4 regions of the Rahnella sp. BIGb0236 genome follow, and region 1 is predicted to be linked to each of the others. Evidence: predicted binding sites of a transcription regulator. Region 1 holds the regulator's gene; each other region holds the start of a gene.

Evidence for each region. Region 1 encodes PhoB, which activates phosphate uptake and scavenging genes when phosphate is short. Its sites were predicted from a motif close to CTGTCATAAAACTGNCNNAT; they were not measured.
Region 2: pitA (inorganic phosphate transporter PitA) is a predicted target of PhoB. The motif match lies at 1,628-1,647, and genes of this name have one in related genera.
Region 3: phoA (alkaline phosphatase) is a predicted target of PhoB. The motif match lies at 1,445-1,464, and genes of this name have one in related genera.
Region 4: EDF78_RS22315 (MIP/aquaporin family protein) is a predicted target of PhoB. The motif match lies at 1,369-1,388, and genes of this name have one in related genera.

The regions. Positions count from the first base shown of each region.
Region 1 covers NZ_SOAO01000002.1:617,675-620,859, forward strand. Annotated here, with positions in the region: gene EDF78_RS06405 (helix-turn-helix domain-containing protein) at 1-244, shown strand, start outside; gene phoR (phosphate regulon sensor histidine kinase PhoR) at 278-1,597, opposite strand; gene phoB (phosphate response regulator transcription factor PhoB) at 1,620-2,309, opposite strand; gene sbcD (exonuclease subunit SbcD) at 2,548-3,185, shown strand, end outside.
Region 2 covers NZ_SOAO01000004.1:237,233-240,417, forward strand. Annotated here, with positions in the region: gene pitA (inorganic phosphate transporter PitA) at 51-1,556, opposite strand; gene EDF78_RS10800 (NAD(P)/FAD-dependent oxidoreductase) at 1,878-3,086, shown strand; gene EDF78_RS10805 (FKBP-type peptidyl-prolyl cis-trans isomerase N-terminal domain-containing protein) at 3,179-3,185, shown strand, end outside.
Region 3 covers NZ_SOAO01000007.1:127,773-130,957, reverse strand. Annotated here, with positions in the region: gene EDF78_RS15630 (DHA2 family efflux MFS transporter permease subunit) at 1-30, shown strand, start outside; gene EDF78_RS15625 (L,D-transpeptidase family protein) at 288-1,208, shown strand; gene phoA (alkaline phosphatase) at 1,545-2,975, shown strand; gene EDF78_RS15615 (cation diffusion facilitator family transporter) at 3,037-3,185, opposite strand, start outside.
Region 4 covers NZ_SOAO01000015.1:84,517-87,701, forward strand. Annotated here, with positions in the region: gene glpK (glycerol kinase GlpK) at 1-310, opposite strand, end outside; gene EDF78_RS22315 (MIP/aquaporin family protein) at 356-1,204, opposite strand; gene zapB (septal ring assembly protein ZapB) at 1,783-2,022, shown strand; gene rraA (ribonuclease E activity regulator RraA) at 2,086-2,571, opposite strand; gene EDF78_RS22330 (1,4-dihydroxy-2-naphthoate polyprenyltransferase) at 2,692-3,185, opposite strand, start outside.

The sequences.
Region 1 (3,185 bases):
AATTAACAAAATTGTTGATGAAGCCATGCAGGAAGAGAGATTGAAAGCCTTTGCCGAAAGTTCAGCTGAACGTATTCGTGCGCTGCGGGAAAAAGAAAAAATCAGTCAGGGTGTACTGGCCAGACTCATCAATATGTCGGCTAACAGCATTCAAAAATGGGAGCGGGATGAAACCAAACCCACCGGTGCGGCTCTGATCTTACTGATGCTGATCGAAGAAAAAGGTTTGCAGATCATCTGCTAGAAGAAGCCACAGCGAGTGCTGTGGCGTGGTGGTTTATCCTTTCACATCGCTTTGCGTGGTCTGTTCCTCAGGAACAATCAACTTCGGTGCCAGCGTAAATATAAAGCGGGTTCCGGTGCCGACTTCACTCATCACTTCCAGTTTGGCGTGATGATGGCTGAGCGCATGTTTGACGATCGCCAGTCCGAGGCCGCTGCCGCCGGTCTGGCGTGAGCGGGCTTTATCGACGCGGTAGAAACGTTCCGTCAGGCGCGGCAGATGTTGCGGTGCAATACCCGGTCCGTTGTCGCTTATCTGGAACTGCGCGCCGTGCGGCGTTTGTTGCCAGCTGACTTCAATCCGGGTACCGGCTGGCGTGTGGTTGACCGCGTTATACACCAGGTTCGACACCGCGCTGCGCAGCTGATCTTCGTTGCCGAACACTTTCAGCTTGTCGTTTACCCGGAACACCACGTCATGCCTGCCGTTGCTGAGCGTTTGCACTTCACGTTCCAGCATGCCGAGCATCAGCGGAATATCGACTTTCTCGTGCAAATCGATATTCGCTGAGGCTTCAATTTTCGACAGCGTCAGCAGCTGTTTCACCAGCCCGTCCATCCGCCGCGTCTGTTCCTGCATGGTATCCAGCGCTTTGCTGCGAAACGGTTCTTCCAGCTTGGCGTCTTCCATCATTTCCAGATAACCCTGCAATACCGTCAGCGGGGTTCGCAGTTCATGACTGACGTTGGCGAAAAAGTTACGCCGTGCGCCTTCGAGCTGGCGCATCTGCGTGACGTCGCGCGCCACCATCAGCAGTTGCCCTTCGGAATAGGGCATGACGCGAAACTCGACGTAATGCTCATTATTGAGTTGCAGATTCAGGGCGCGGCTGAAATCACGGGTCTGGATCCACAGCCGGAACTCCGGATAACGCAGCAGGTTAAAGATGTGCTGGCCGTTATCTTCCGGCCAGCGGAAACCGAGCAAATCCTGAGCCAGTCCGTTACACCAGAAAATATTGCCTTCTTCGGTCGTGAGCACCACGGCGTCCGGCAACGATTCGGCACCGCTGCGAAAACGCTTGATGAGCTGGCCTAATTCGCGACGCCGACGCCGGTTACGCATCTGCATCTGGTTCAGGCCGTAAAACAGCGGCTCCCAGCTCCAGCGGCCATTCGGCGGGGTAATGCTGCGGTCGAGCCACAGCCAGTGAGAAAGTTTCAGCTGGTTGTAATAATTCCAGCCCAGTGCCGCCATCAGCGACACAAAGAGGAGCCAGCCAAAATGGCCGACGAAGATACCGAGGATTAACGCGGGCAGGCAAAAGAGAAAAAATTCACCTGCCAGCCGTTTCCATGACAAACGTTCTAGCACACAGATTCTCCGCTGTGAGGGCTCAATAACGCGTTGAAAAACGGTATCCGGTACCGCGAACAGTCTGGATCATTCTGTCATGTCCACTGGTTTCCAGCGCCTTACGCAAACGACGAATATGCACGTCAACCGTGCGATCTTCCACATAAACGTTAGTGCCCCAGACGTTATTCAGCAACTGCTCGCGGCTGTAAACACGTTCGGAGTGCGTCATAAAGAAGTGTAATAATTTAAATTCTGTCGGCCCCATATCGAGCGCCTGCTCGTTGGCCATCACACGGTGAGACGACGGATCCAGGCTTAAACCCTGCATGTCGATCACTTCTTCTACCGCCATTGGCGAGATGCGGCGCATCACGGCTTTAATGCGGGCAACCAGTTCTTTCGGAGAAAACGGTTTGGTGATGTAATCATCGGCACCGACTTCGAGGCCGCGCACCCGATCTTCTTCTTCACCGCGCGCGGTCAGCATCATCACCGGGATTTCGCGGGTCAGGGCTTCACGTTTCAGGTGTTTAATAAACTGAATACCGGAACCGCCGGGTAACATCCAGTCAAGCAGGATCAGTTCAGGGTAAGGTTCAACAAGCTGCCCGATCGCTGAATCAAAATCCTCAGCTTCTACTGCCTGATAGCCATTCTGTTCCAGTACAAAACACACCATTTCACGGATTGGAGCTTCGTCTTCAACCACCAATATACGTCTAGCCATCGTAGGTCCTGCCAATAGGTTAGCGATCTTTTATTTGATTGCGGGCGCCATTATGCGTCAGTTTTGTGACAGATTTATGAATAGAAAGGATGGTTCATTACAGTCAAATATGACAGAGACATTTCTTCTATTTAGCGGGCATCTTGCTGAAATTGGTCTGATTTATCGGGGACAGCGTCCCCCGCCGACGTTTATACTTTGCCCCATCGTTGTCATCCAGGATCCATACGGGAGTCTCATGCGCCTGATCCACACGTCAGACTGGCACCTCGGCCAGTACTTTTTTACCAAAAGCCGCGCTGCCGAACATCAGGCATTTTTGCGCTGGCTGACCGGTCAGGTGCAGCAACATCAGGTCGATGCCGTGATTGTCGCGGGGGATATTTTCGATACCGGATCACCGCCCAGTTATGCCCGCGAATTGTATAACCGCTTCGTGGTGGAATTACAACAAACCGGCTGCCAGCTGGTGGTGCTGGCCGGTAATCACGATTCTGTCGCCACGCTCAACGAATCCCGCGAACTGCTTTCCTGTCTGAATACCCGGGTGATTGCCACCGTGGGTGAAAACCTGGCGGAACAAATTTTAGTGCTCCGTCAGCGCGACGGAACGCCCGGCGCGGTGCTGTGTGCCATTCCGTTTTTACGTCCGCGTGATTTGCTTGCCAGTCAGGCCGGACAATCCGGCAGCGACAAACAGCTGGCATTACAGGAAGCCATTGCCGCCCATTATGACGCGCTGTGGCAGGCCGCGCAGGCGAAACGCGATGAACTGGGCGTACCGCTGCCCGTGATTGCCACCGGCCATCTGACCACCGTCGGCGTCAGCACCTCCGATTCCGTGCGCGACATTTATATAGGCACGCTCGATGCGTT
Region 2 (3,185 bases), on a different contig from region 1:
AAGGCGACCTGCTGAGCAGAGTCGCCTTTTTAATGCCGGTCAGATAAGGATCAGATCAGCTTCAGCGCAATCCAGTACAGCACGCCGGAAAGGACAATCGACACTGGCAGGGTTAAGATCCACGCCATGGCGATGTTTTTCACCGTCTTCGACTGCACACCGCCGCCATCGACAATCATGGTACCTGCAACCGCAGAAGACAGTACGTGCGTGGTGGAAACCGGCATGCCGGTGTAACTGGCCACGCCGATAGACACCGCCGCCGTCAGCTGGGCAGACAGGCCCTGTGCGTAGGTCATGCCTTTCTTACCAATCTTCTCGCCGATAGTGGTCGCCACACGTTTCCAGCCAATCATGGTACCGATGGCCAGTGCGAGCGCCACAGCGATGATGATCCAGATAGGCGCGTATTCGACCGTCTGCAGAATGTCGGTTTTCAGCTCGCCGAGGAAGCGTTTGTCCGCCACGGAGGTTTCCGGCAGCTTCGCGACTTTATCCGCAGTATCAGAAACACACATCAGCAGACGACGCATATGGCTGCGTTCTTCCGGTGACAGGTCGCTGTAGGACTGCAAATTGGTCAGCAGGGTCTGAGCGCGCCCAATGGCGTCAAGTGCGTGGCTGCTGTCGCAGTGGAACACTTTCGGCTCGTCGGTAGGCGCAATGTTGACGTCCGGTGCAGGCACCAGCGGCGTCAGCGCAACGACGTGAGGCACGGCATCCACATGCTGCTGATAGTACTGACCGAGGTGGGTCACGGCATCGCGGGTACGGGTAATGTCGTATCCGGTCGCGCTCATGTTCACCACGAAACCTGCCGGTGCCACACCGATCAAGACCAGCATGATCAGGCCGATACCTTTCTGTCCGTCGTTTGCGCCGTGAGAGAAACTCACGCCGATAGCCGACAGGATCAGGCCAATACGGGTCCAGAATGGCGGCTTCTTCTTGCCGTCTTTCTTTTCACGTTCAGCAGGCGTCAGGTGGATACGGGCATGTTTCTTGTTGCCACTCCAGTAACGGCGCAACAGGAAAATCATGGTGCCTGCCATAATCATCCCGACCAGCGGTGAGATAATCAGAGATGCAAAAATGCCGATCATTTTCGGGATGTTTAACGCATCGACCACAGACGTGTGGGTCATTAATGCATTGGTCAGCCCGACGCCAATGATGGCACCAATCAGCGTGTGGGAACTGGACGCCGGCAGGCCAAAGTACCAGGTGCCGAGGTTCCAGATGATCGCCGCCAGCAACATAGAGAACACCATGGCGAGGCCATGTGCGGAACCCACGTTAAGCAGTAAATCGGTTGGAAGTAAATGGACGATGGCATAGGCCACACTCAAACCACCGAGCAGGACGCCAAAGAAGTTAAATACCCCTGCCATCACGACCGCTAATTGCGAACGCATTGCCCGGGTATAGATGACGGTTGCTACTGCGTTGGCTGTGTCATGGAAACCGTTAATGGCTTCGTAGAACAGAACAAACAGTAACGCGAGAATCAATAAAGAACCGGTATGAATATCCAATCCGGCAAATAGATGCAGCATAATTGTTACGCCAGTTAGTGGTCATGAACGCCGCGCATTATCTGCGAGAACAGGGGGACGGGAAAAGGAAAATATGACATTTTTTTGACTAAAAACAGTTCAATATTTGGCTTTGTTTCAATTAAATTTTTATTTATCAAAACGTTATTCCCTCTTTACTCACAGAAACATTTACTTACGACGTTCAGAAAGCGGACAGTCTGGCTGGTCTAAGCGGCGGCTGTCCCTTACAATCCGCGGCATCATGCGGCCTGAACGCCCATCGGTAAGGGGTAAACCCTATCTAAAACGTAGTTGAATTTTCATAAAGAGAGGCCAAAAGTGGAACAGGTTGATGTGGTAGTCATTGGTGCAGGTGCGGCGGGTATGTTCTGCGCAGCACAGGCCGGACAAGGTGGCTGCCGGGTTCTGCTGCTGGATAACGGGAAAAAAACCGGGCGTAAAATTCTGATGTCAGGCGGCGGACGCTGCAATTTCACTAACCTTTACGCCGAACCCGCTGCCTATCTTTCCGAAAACCCGCATTTTTGTAAATCCGCGCTGGCGCGTTATACCCAGTGGGATTTCATCGATATGGTCAACCGCTACGGCATCGCCTGGCATGAGAAAACCCTCGGTCAGTTGTTCTGTGATGATTCTGCCCAGCAAATTGTGGCAATGCTCGATAAGGAATGCGAACTGGGTCATGTCGATGTGCGTCTGCGCAGCGAGATTTCCGACGTTCAGAAAACCGAAGAGGGCTTTATTATCAAGGTGAACGGCTCAACTGTAAGTACTCACTCACTTGTGATTGCCAGCGGCGGACTTTCCATGCCGGGACTGGGCGCTTCGCCGTTTGGATACCGTCTTGCCGAACAGTTTGGTTTGAAAGTCCTGCCGACCCGCGCCGGTCTGGTGCCTTTTACCCTGCATAAACCGCTGCTGGATCACTTACAGACGCTCTCCGGCGTGTCAGTGCCTGCGGTACTGACGGCGGAAGATGGCACTGTTTTCCGTGAAAGCATCCTGTTCACCCATCGCGGCATGTCCGGCCCGGCGGTTTTACAGCTTTCAAGTTACTGGCTGCCTGGCGAGTTTGTGAGCGTTAACTTACTTCCTGATGTCGATCTGGCGGCGTTTCTGAATGAACAGCGTCAGGCACATCCGAACCAGAGCCTGAAAAATACGCTGGCGATGCAACTGCCAAAACGCCTGGTCGAATGCCTGCAAACCCTCGGTCAGTTACCGGATGTCACGCTGAAGCAGCTGAATGTGCCGCAGCAGGCCGAACTGGTTGAACAACTGCAAAACTGGCAGGTGCAACCGAATGGCACCGAAGGCTACCGCACGGCAGAAGTGACGCTCGGCGGTGTCGATACCAAAGAATTATCCTCAAAAACCATGGCCGCCGCGAAGGTGCCGGGTCTGTATTTCATCGGCGAAGTGGTGGACGTCACCGGCTGGCTGGGCGGTTATAACTTCCAGTGGGCCTGGAGTTCGGCGTGGGCATGCGCGCAGGATCTGATGGCGCGATCGTTTGCGGTGAAATGATTTTTAGCGCCTCCCCCTGCCGAGGGGGTGCCGGGAGGAAATCTGCGTCATATTTATCAGCAACCTACAATCAACAATTCACAAGGAAAGTTATGGACC
Region 3 (3,185 bases), on a different contig from region 1:
ATGGTGCCGTTTTGCCGGAAGTCATCCTAAAAAGTAAAGGAATTGTGCAGGCTGCCGCAAAAAATGCGCTTGCGGCAGGGAACTTTTCCAACAAGGTGAGAAAGCTTTGGCCTGTTTGAAATAAATCCTTATAATTAGCGGCCCTGAAAGGTGATTCGTTACACATACTGAGTGCCTTTCAAGTGCTATGTGCAAGTACACTATTCCTCCGGCCGGTTTCCATCGGGTCGGGGGGAATCAACATCCTGACAACAACTGCCAGTGTGGCATTAACGACCAACGAAAATATGAAAATGAGCATTCGCGCAATCCTTACCCTGGTTTTGGCAGTTGCTGCATATAGCCAGGCGTCTTTTGCTGTGGTCTACCCTCTTCCGGCCAATAACGGTCGTCTGGTCGGTGAAAACATCACAGTTATCGTTCCTCAGGGCAGCAGCCTGCCACTGGAACATTTCGCAGCGCAATACCAGATGGGTTTGAGCAACATGCTTGAAGCTAACCCTGGTGTTGACCCGTTCCTGCCAACGCCGGGCACCGTGCTGACTATTCCTCAGCAGCTGATCCTGCCGGAAACGCCGCATGAAGGCATCGTCATCAACAGTGCTGAAATGCGTCTGTATTACTACCCGAAAGGCACCAACACCGTGGTGGTTCTGCCAATCGGTATCGGCGAACTGGGCAAAGACACCCCGATGAACTGGGTGACCACCGTTCAGCGTAAAAAAGCCGGTCCGACCTGGACGCCGACCGCAAAAATGCATGAAGAATATGCCGCACGCGGCGAATTCCTGCCAGCCGTCTTCCCTGCCGGCCCGGACAACCCGATGGGTCTGTACGCGCTGTACGTTGGCCGTCTGTATGCGGTTCACGGCACCAACGCCAACTTCGGTATCGGTCTGCGCGTAAGCCACGGTTGTGTGCGTCTGCGTGATGCTGACATCAAATGGCTGTACGACAACGTGCCGCAAGGCACCCGCGTTCAGTTCATCAACGAACCGGTGAAAGCCACCGTTGAGCCGGACGGCAAGCGTTACATTGAGATCCACAACCCGCTGTCCTCTAACCAGGAAGAGTTTGATTCCCAGCAGCCGCTGCCAATCACTCTGACCGGCAGCGCAAGCAGCGTATCGATGGATCCTGCGGTTAATCAGACTGTGGTTCAGCGCGCCATTGAGATGCGTGCAGGTATGCCAGTTCAGATCAACTGATAATCTCTTCGACGTTTTTGTGAAAAAGCCCCGTTCATCGGGGCTTTTTTTTTTGCATAGTGCCGATGCAAAAGAGACTACGGATTACTCCCTCCCCTGCGAAGGGGAGGGCTGGGGTGGGGTATTACAGACAAATCATCGACCTGAAGATTACTCAGCCAACTGTTTTGCCATTAATACCCCCTCCCCGCCTCCCCCTTCGCAGGGGGAGGAGTAAAGCAGAATCCCCTTCATCACTGTCATTAAACCGTCACAACTCTCCCTTAACCTTCCGGTAACAAAAAATATCCATATGTATGTTTTTATTTCCGACGGTTTAAAAAAGGAGTTTTGATAATGCAACAATCCGTATCCCTTATCGCCCGCGCAGTCACTGCCGCCCTGCTGCTTTCCGCCTCTGCTACCTCACTCGCCGCCGAAACCGACACGCTGACTGACCGCGCGGCAAAAGGTGTGCTGACCGAACCGGGCGGTGCCCGTCGTCTGAGCGGTGACCAGACCGCCGCGCTGAAAGCGTCGTTATCCGACAAGACGGTGAAAAACGTGATTTTGCTGATCGGCGACGGTATGGGTGATTCTGAAATTACTTCTGCTCGTAACTATGCTGAAGGCGCAGGCGGCTATTTTAAAGGCATCGATGCCCTGCCGCTGACCGGCCAGTACACCCATTATTCTCTGGACAAGAAAACCCGTAAACCAAGCTACGTCACCGATTCCGCCGCTTCCGCGACAGCCTGGACGACCGGCGTTAAAAGCTATAATGGCGCGATTGGCGTGGATGTAGACGGTAAAGATCACCAGACTATCCTTGAGATCGCCAAAGCCGCAGGCAAGGCGACCGGCAACGTCTCCACGGCTGAATTGCAGGATGCGACCCCTGCCGCGCAGATCGCCCACATCACCTCGCGTAAGTGCTATGGTCCGGAAGAAACGGCGGAGAAATGCGCCAGTAACGCGCTGGAAAATGGCGGGCGCGGCTCAATCACTGAGCAGTTATTGCAGACCCGTGCGGATGTGACGCTCGGCGGCGGCAGAAAATCCTTCAGCCAGCTGGCGAAAGCCGGGGAATATCAGGGTAAATCCCTGAAAGATCAGGCGCTGGCACAAGGTTATGTGTGGGTAGAAAACGCGGAACAGCTCAGCGCGATCACCCAGGCCGATCAGAAGAAACCGGTGCTCGGCCTGTTCTCTGAAGGCAACATGCCGGTGCGCTGGCAGGGCCCGAAAGCCACTTATCATGGCAACATTGATAAACCGGCTGTCACTTGTGAAGCCAATCCGCAGCGCACAGCCGATATCCCGACGCTGGCCGCCATGACGGAAAAAGCCATCGACCTGCTGAAAGCTAATCAGAACGGTTTCTTCCTGCAGGTGGAAGGTGCCTCGATTGATAAACAGGATCACGCGGCGAATCCGTGCGGACAGTTTGGTGAAACTGTCGATCTGGATGAAGCCGTGCAGAAAGCACTGGAGTTTGCCCGTCAGGATGGCAACACGCTGGTTATCGTCACCGCCGACCACGCCCATTCCAGTCAGATTATCGAAGCCGATGCCAAAGCACCCGGCCTGACGCAAACGCTGACCACCAAAGACGGCGCGCCGATGACCATCAGCTACGGTAACTCAGAAGATGATTCGCAGGGACATACCGGCACGCAACTGCGCATTGCCGCGTTCGGCCCGCATGCGGGGAATGTCGTCGGTCTGACCGACCAGACGGATTTGTTCTATACGATGCGGGATGCCATGGCGATTAAAGCGCAATAGTGAGGGTTTTGCTTTGCTCCTTCCCCTGCGAAGGGGAGGGAGTAAACTTCAGGCCTCAACCTTAGTGCAATAAATTATCCAGTCTGTCGTCATCAATCCCGTCCGGCTCCAGATGTGCTGTCACATCCGCTGATTTGAACAGTTTGCTGACCGCCATTTCCGCCGCATCACCGATATCGTGCCCGATATCCACCGTCAGGTTACCGTCAA
Region 4 (3,185 bases), on a different contig from region 1:
AGATTGGCTTGCCGGTTTCTTTTTCCCACACGATGGTGGTTTCACGCTGGTTGGTGATACCGATACCGGCGATCTGATCAGAGTTAATGTCGGCTTTCGCCAGCACTTCCACCAGCACCGAGCTTTGCGATGACCAGATTTCCATCGGGTCGTGCTCAACCCAGCCCGATTTAGGGTAGATCTGAGTGAATTCGCGCTGTGACACGCTGACGATATTGGCATCGTGATCCAGAACTACGGCGCGTGAGCTGGTTGTACCCTGGTCGAGTGCAACAATGTATTTTTTTTCGTGAGTCGTATCTGCTGACATAATATTCATCCTGCGAATGAGTAAGCTGTGGAACAGTTTAGCCGATCAGGCCTTACGCTGTTTGGATGGCTGAGACGCTTTTTCTTCTACCGGCTCATTAATCTGATTTGGCAGATGGCGACCAATCAGCGCTTTATATGCGATGGCACCCAGAGAAGCCCCGAGCAGCGGACCAAAAATCGGCACCAGGAAATAAGGGATATCGCGTGCGCCGGTGAAGGCAACCTTGCCCCAGCCAGCAAAGAAAGCGAACACTTTCGGACCGAAGTCACGGGCCGGGTTCAGGGCGAATCCGGTCAGCGGCCCCATGGAGGCACCGATTACGGCGATCAGGATACCGATCAGCAGCGGTGCCAGCGGGCCACGTGGAATACCGTTACCATCATCGGTCAGGCCAAGGATCAGCGCCATCAGAATGGCGGTAATCACGGTTTCAACCAGAAACGCCTGCAAGACGCTGATATGCGGGTTTGGATAGGTTGAGAAAATACCGGCCAGATCCAGACTTTCGACGCTGCCGCGCACCATGTTGTGGCTTTGCTCGAAATCGAAGAACAGGTTGTAGTAGAGGCCGTAGACCAGTGCGGCGGCACAGAAGGCTCCGGCGACCTGCGCGATGATGTAAGGCAGAACTTTGCGTCCTTCAAAGTTTGCAAACAGACAAAGTGCGACGGTCACCGCCGGGTTCAGGTGTGCACCTGAAATGGCTGCAGTCAGGTAGATGGCCATTGCCACGCCCAGACCCCAGATGATACTGATTTCCCACTGACCAAAGGTAGCTCCGGCAAGTTTCATTGCTGCGACACAGCCCGCACCAAAGAAAATGATAAGCCCGGTACCCAGAAACTCAGCGATGCACTGACCTTTTAATGTGGAACTCATGGTTTGGCTCATAGTTTGATCCTGCTAAGGATAATGTTAATGGTTAGTTATAGTTTTTCTGTTATGTCGTACGTGAACGTAATCGGATTTTGGCGTTCATCATTAAATGAGAACGTAATGTGAATTTATCGTTAACGAGCATAAACGAGAAATAGCGAAATCAAAATTTGTGTGTTGTGTCATAAAAATGAGCGATTTCGCGTATTGGCAGAACTTGATGCAGCGCAAAAAGTCCATGATTTAACATTTTCAGCGAACCTGTCTTTTTAAACGAACATCAGCGACCTTATCCGTGCGGCGGCTAAGGTTATTCGGTATTAAGCCGGATTTCTGGTGAGTGACGCTGCTTTTTAAGCATTTCCTGATACCCGGCGCTGTAAAATTGCAACAGACTGCGTGGATAAAGGGGTTGCTGGTAGACAGACCACAGCTGGCTACATACAATCACCCGTTAAGACACCCGGCGGTTTTGCGCAATTCTCTGATGAATTTGTTATGAAAATCGACGGTGTGCAGGAATTTTTGAGCCGTGTCCGGACGATGCGGCAGAACATAAGATGTGCGCCTTGCGAACATAAGGGGACCGAAAAATGTCATTTGAAGTATTTGAGAAATTAGAAGCTAAAGTTCAGCAAGCGATCGATACCATTACTCTGTTGCAGATGGAAATCGAAGAACTGAAAGAGCAGAACAACACCCTGTCTCAGGAAGTTCAGCAAGCCAGCGGTAATCATGAGTCTCTGGTGCGTGAAAATGCGCAGCTGAAAGAAGAACAACACGTATGGCAGGATCGTCTGCGTGCACTGTTGGGAAAAATGGAAGAAGTCTGAGCACTTCCGCCATCAAATGAAAAAGGACGCCATGGCGTCCTTTTTTGTGGCTGCAAGAAAGCGTTACTCGATATCGAGCGGGTCTTCCGACAGCACGATACCGGTATTGTCGGCATACAGATGGTCGCCGGAGAAGAAGGTCACGCCGCCGAAATTGACACGAATGTCGCTTTCGCCGATCCCTTCACTGCCTGCGCCAGCCGGAATAGCGGCCATGGCCTGAATACCCAGATCCAGTTCTTCCAGATCGTCAACCTGACGGACCGCACCATAAATCACGATGCCTTCCCATTCGTTTTGCAGTGCCAGGCGTGCCAGTCCGGCATCCAACAGTGCGCGACGAACAGAACCGCCGCCATCGATCACCAACACGCGGCCCCGGCCATTTTCTTCCAGCAGATCATAAAGCAAGCCATTATCTTCAAAGCATTTCACGGTGGTGATTTGCCCGCCAAATGAAGTACGGCCGCCAAAGTTGGAGAACAAGGGTTCGACGACATTCACTTCTTCATGGTAGATGTCGCAAAGTTCGGAAGTATCGTATTTCATAGGATTTCATCTGGTTGCTGCATGAGTATTCAGTATATCCCTTTCCGGCGGATGTTGGCAAAATCATCAATTGTTAAATGTGAAAAGTGACCCGATAAACGCACATCAGGCCACTTTGCCTCAATTAAGTAACAGACCCACTGCAAACAATACGTTAGTCAGCAACGCGGTTTTCACCATATGTTCCAGCAGCGGGCGCACTTCCGTGGACGTTTTCGAATTCATTACCCGCATGACATGTTTTGCCAGCATCGGGATAGCCAGGACAAACAGCCAGCCGGTCCAGTGGTGCAGGTGCACGGCGGAGAATACTGCCAGACAGAGGACGGCAGCAGTCAGAAGGGTGGCGTGATAACGGCGCGCGTTGACCGGCCCGAGACGTACCGCCAGCGTATTCTTGCCATTGGCGCTGTCCGTTTCGATATCGCGCAAATTATTGATATTCAGCACCGCCGTGGACAGCAAGCCGGTCGCCGTCGCCGGTAACATCACGATCCAGTCGAAATAGCCCGCCTGCAAATAGAATGTGCCCGCGACGCTTATCCAGCCGAAGAAAATCAGCACCGAAATGTCGCCAAGCCCCATGTAGCCGTAAGGGCGCGTGCCGACGGTAT